2 regions of the Streptomyces sp. NBC_01451 genome follow, and region 1 is predicted to be linked to the other one. Evidence: riboswitches for the same ligand, from Rfam matches in the RefSeq annotation. Region 1 holds a riboswitch; the other holds the start of a gene.
What was found. Region 1 has a riboswitch for S-adenosylmethionine ahead of OG595_RS32040 (aminotransferase class V-fold PLP-dependent enzyme). Riboswitches for the same ligand answer to the same signal wherever they lie in the genome.
Positions count from the first base shown of each region.

Region 2: it holds a riboswitch for S-adenosylmethionine, as region 1 does, so the genes downstream of both, thrC (threonine synthase) here and OG595_RS32040 (aminotransferase class V-fold PLP-dependent enzyme) in region 1, are expected to answer to the same signal.

Region 1 covers NZ_CP109479.1:7,284,820-7,287,015, forward strand. The annotation lists gene trpD (anthranilate phosphoribosyltransferase) at 1-712, shown strand, start outside; SAM riboswitch class IV at 799-916, shown strand; gene OG595_RS32040 (aminotransferase class V-fold PLP-dependent enzyme) at 1,092-2,196, shown strand, end outside.
Region 2 covers NZ_CP109479.1:4,272,241-4,274,436, forward strand. The annotation lists gene thrC (threonine synthase) at 1-1,234, opposite strand, end outside; SAM riboswitch class I at 1,250-1,397, opposite strand; gene OG595_RS18520 (glucosyl-3-phosphoglycerate synthase) at 1,562-2,196, shown strand, end outside.

The DNA.
Region 1 (2,196 bases):
CAAGGTCGTCAAGCACGGCAACCGGGCGGCCTCCTCGGCCTCCGGGGCGTCGGACGTGCTCGGGCAGCTCGGGGTCAATCTGGAGCTGACGCCGAAGAGGGTGGCCGAGGTGGCGGAGGAAGCCGGGATCACCTTCTGCTTCGCGGCGAAGTTCCATCCGGCGATGCGTCATGTGGGCGCCGCACGCGGCCAGTTGGGCATCCGGACGGTCTTCAACATCCTGGGCCCGCTGACCAACCCGGCGAAGGTCAGGGCGCAGGCCGTCGGGGTCGCCGACCCCCGGATGGCCCCCATCGTCGCCGGTGTCTTCGCCGAGCGCGGCAACTCGTCCCTGGTGTTCCGGGGCGACGACGGCCTCGACGAGCTGACGATCACCGCCACGTCCCGGGTGTGGGTCGTCCGGGACGGCAAGGTGACGGAGGAGGCCTTCGACCCGCGTGACGTCGGCATCGAGCTGGTCCCGGTGGAGGCCCTGCGCGGCGGCGACGCCGCCTACAACGCGGCGGTCGCCCGGCGGCTGCTGGACGGCGAGACCGGGCCCGTACGGGATGCCGTGCTGCTCAACTCGGCGGCGGCGCTGGTGGCGCTGGACCCGGGGCCGGGCTCACTGGCGGAGCAGATCGGCGCCGGGATGGTGAAGGCGGCGGAATCCGTCGACTCCGGGGCGGCGAAGCGGACGCTGGAGCGGTGGGCGGCGGCCACCAACGCGTAGCGGTTCCCTGCCTCTTCCCTGATGGGCGTCCCGCGATCCGGACACGGGTTGCGGGGCGTCGATCACTTCGGTTACGTTCTGTGCAAGGTCATGAGTGACAGTCATGAGGCCCCGGCCGACTGTCCGGCAACCCTCCGTCCGTGGCGGGGTGCCCCGGGATGAAGACCAGGCCGTAGGCGGCAAGGCTTACGGCAAGCGCGGGCCCCTCTCGACACCAGGGGTCCTGGTCGTTCGAGGGAGTCTTCCGTGAGCAAGCGAATGCGATAGGGCTGCCGAGCCCCGCCTCCGCGCACCCTTTTCACTTCACCTCTCTTCTTCTCCTCCGCTGAGCCATGTCCGCTCGCGCAGTGATTCCTCTTGCTTCTCACGGGAGTTCGCCATGTCTGTCTCCACCGTTGCCGCCGACCGGACTGTTTGTACCCCTCTGTCCGTTCTGGGACGCGATGTCACCGTGCCGCTCGTCACCGGTGGCGAGGTCACCTACGCAGCGCTCGACTACGCCGCCAGCGCCCCCGCGCTCCAGCGGGTCTGGGACGACGTGGCCGCGTACGCGCCCTACTACGGCAGCGTGCACCGGGGTGCCGGCTACCTCTCCCAGCTGTCGACGGACCTCTTCGAGAACGCCCGCCGGACGGTCACCGAGTTCCTGGACTGCCGCGCCGACGACCAGCTGATCTTCACCCGGTCCACCACCGACTCCCTCAACCTGCTCGCCGCCGCGCTGCCCGAGGGCTGCCAGGTCTTCGTCTTCGAGACCGAGCACCACGCCTCGCTGCTGCCCTGGCGGGACGCCCAGGTCACCTACCTCAACGCGCCGCGCACCCCTCAGCAGGCCGTGGCCAGGCTTCAGGAGGCCCTCGCCGCCCAAGCCCCCCAGGGCCCGGCCCTCGTCTGCGTCACCGGCGCCTCGAACGTCACCGGTGAGCTGTGGCCCGTACGGGAGCTGGCCGCCGTCGCCCACGCGTACGGCGCCCGGATCGTCCTCGACGCCGCGCAGCTCGCCCCGCACCACCCTGTCTCCGTCCAGGACCTGGACGTCGACTGGGTCGCCTTCTCCGGCCACAAGCTGTACGCGCCCTTCGGCTCCGGAGTCCTGGCCGGCCGCGCCGACTGGCTGCGCGCCGCCGACCCGTACCTCGCCGGTGGCGGCGCCAGCCGCAAGGTCACGCGGCGCACGGACGGGGGAGTGGACGTGGAGTGGCACGACACCGCCGCCCGGCACGAGGCCGGCTCGCCGAACGTCATCGGCGCCTACTCGATCGCCGCCGCCTGCAAGGCCCTCACGGAGGCCGGCTTCGAATCGCTGGTGGCCCGGGAGCAGTACCTGATCGACACCGTGCGGGCGGGACTGGCCGAGGTGCCCGAGGTGAGGGTGCTCTCGCTGTTCGGCGACGACGCTCCGCGCGTCGGTGTCATCTCGTTCGTGGTCGAGGGGTGGAACAGCTCGCACTTCGCCGCGGCGCTCTCCGCCGAGTACGGGATCG
Region 2 (2,196 bases), 3.0 Mb from region 1:
TCTTCGTGACACCCACGGTCACACCACCGGCGGTCTCCGCGAAGATCCCCTCCGTGCGGGCGAGCAGCCGGATCGCGTCGACCACCTGCTCGTCGTTCACGTCCTCCACCGCCCCGCCGGTCCGCCGCGCGATGTCCAGCACGTACGGCCCGTCCGCCGGGTTGCCGATCGCCAGGGACTTGGCGATGGTGTTGGGCTTCTGCGGCCGTACGACGTCGTGCCCGGCCTTGTAGGCCACGGACACCGGCGAGCAGCCCTCCGCCTGGGCGCCGAAGATCTTGTACGGCTTGTCGGCGACCAGCCCGAGCTTGATCAGCTCCTGGAGACCCTTGTCGATCTTCGTGAGCTGCGACCCGGAGGCGATGGGCACGACGAGCTGGTCGGGCAGCTGCCAGCCGAGCTGCTCGCAGATCTCGTACGCCAGGGTCTTGGAGCCCTCGGCGTAGTAGGGCCGCAGGTTGACGTTGACGAAGCCCCAGCCCTCGCCGGCCGGGTCGCCGATCAGCTCGGAGCAGAAGCGGTTCACGTCGTCGTAGTTGCCCTCGATGCCGACGAGCTCGCCGCCGTACACCGCGGCCATGACGACCTTGCCCTGCTCCAGGTCGTGCGGGATGAACACGCAGGAGCGGAAACCGGCCCGGGCGGCGGCGGCGCCGACGGCACCGGCCAGGTTGCCCGTGGAGGAGCAGGAGAGAGTGGTGAAGCCGAAGGCGCGGGCGGCCTCGATGGCCTGGGCGACGACCCGGTCCTTGAAGGAGTGCGTCGGGTTGCCGGAGTCGTCCTTGACGAAGAGCTTGCCGGCGTCGACACCCAGCTCGCGGGCGAGGTTGTCGGCCTGGACGAGCTTGGTCCAGCCGGGATTGATGTTCGGCTTCTCGGCGACGTTCGCGGGGACGGGCAGAAGGGGCGCGTAGCGCCAGATGTTCGCGGGTCCCGCTTCGATGCGCTTGCGGAGTTCCTCGGTGTCGGCCGCCGAGTGGACGGCGAAGTCGTAGGCGATCTCCAGGGGGCCGAAACACTCCTCGCAGGCGAACACCGGACCGAGGGGGACGCGGTGGCCGCATTCGCGGCAGGACAGCGCCACGGCGGGGCCGAGATCAACGGAGGTGACGGAGTCAGTGGTGACGGAGCAGGACAGCGCCACGGCGGGGCCGAGATCAACGGAGGTGACGGAGTCAGTGGTGACGGAGCCGGAAGTGGTGCTCTCGGTGCTCAGAGCAGTTTGCGCAGCCATGGAGGCGAAGCCCTTTCCTCATCTTTCTCACGACGCGTTTCGCCATGAGACGGATTTGGCACCTTCCCGAGCCGGGAACCTCGCCGCATGACCTGCGACAGGATCGGCTGGAGGGTTGCCGGGGCTTCATCGGGCCGTATCCCTCTGCCCCTCTGGATGAGCGGTATGAAGTTGTGAGGTTGTGAACACCGATGACCTCGGACATGCGATGGTCACCCGCGTTGTTCAAGACTGTAACCGAAGGCTTGGATGGTGGTGGGAGCCGTCCGAACCGCGAGATAGAAGATCGCTCGCGCTTCCCCCATGGAACGCAAGGGAGAGCCGCACGTGCTGGAAGACGTCGAGCGCTGGCTGAACACACGCTCCTGGTCCGTTGGCGACCGCCCCCTGAAGAAGATCGTGGCCGCGAAACGTTCCTCGAACGCCACGGTGAGTGTCGTACTGCCCGCGCTCAACGAGGAGGAGACGGTCGGCGAGATCGTGGCCGTCATCCGTCGCGACCTGATGCTGAAGGTCCCGCTCGTCGACGAGATCGTCGTCATCGACTCGGGATCGACCGACCGCACCTCCGAGGTGGCCGCCGCGGCGGGCGCCCGCGTCGTCCACCGCGACGACATCCTGCCGCGCATCCCTGCCGTGCCGGGCAAGGGCGAGGTGCTGTGGCGCTCTCTCCTGGTCACCAGCGGGGACATCGTCTGCTTCATCGACGCGGACCTGAAGGAGTTCTCGTCGGACTTCGTCTCCGGGATCGTGGGCCCGCTGCTCACGGACCCGGGTGTCGACCTCGTCAAGGCGATGTACGACCGTCCGCTCGGCCAGGCGGCCGGACAGGGCGGCCGGGTGACGGAACTCATGGCGCGGCCCCTCCTCAACATGCACTGGCCGCAGCTGGCCGGCTTCGTCCAGCCGCTCGGCGGCGAGTACGCGGCCCGCCGCTCGCTCCTCGAACAGCTCCCGTTCCC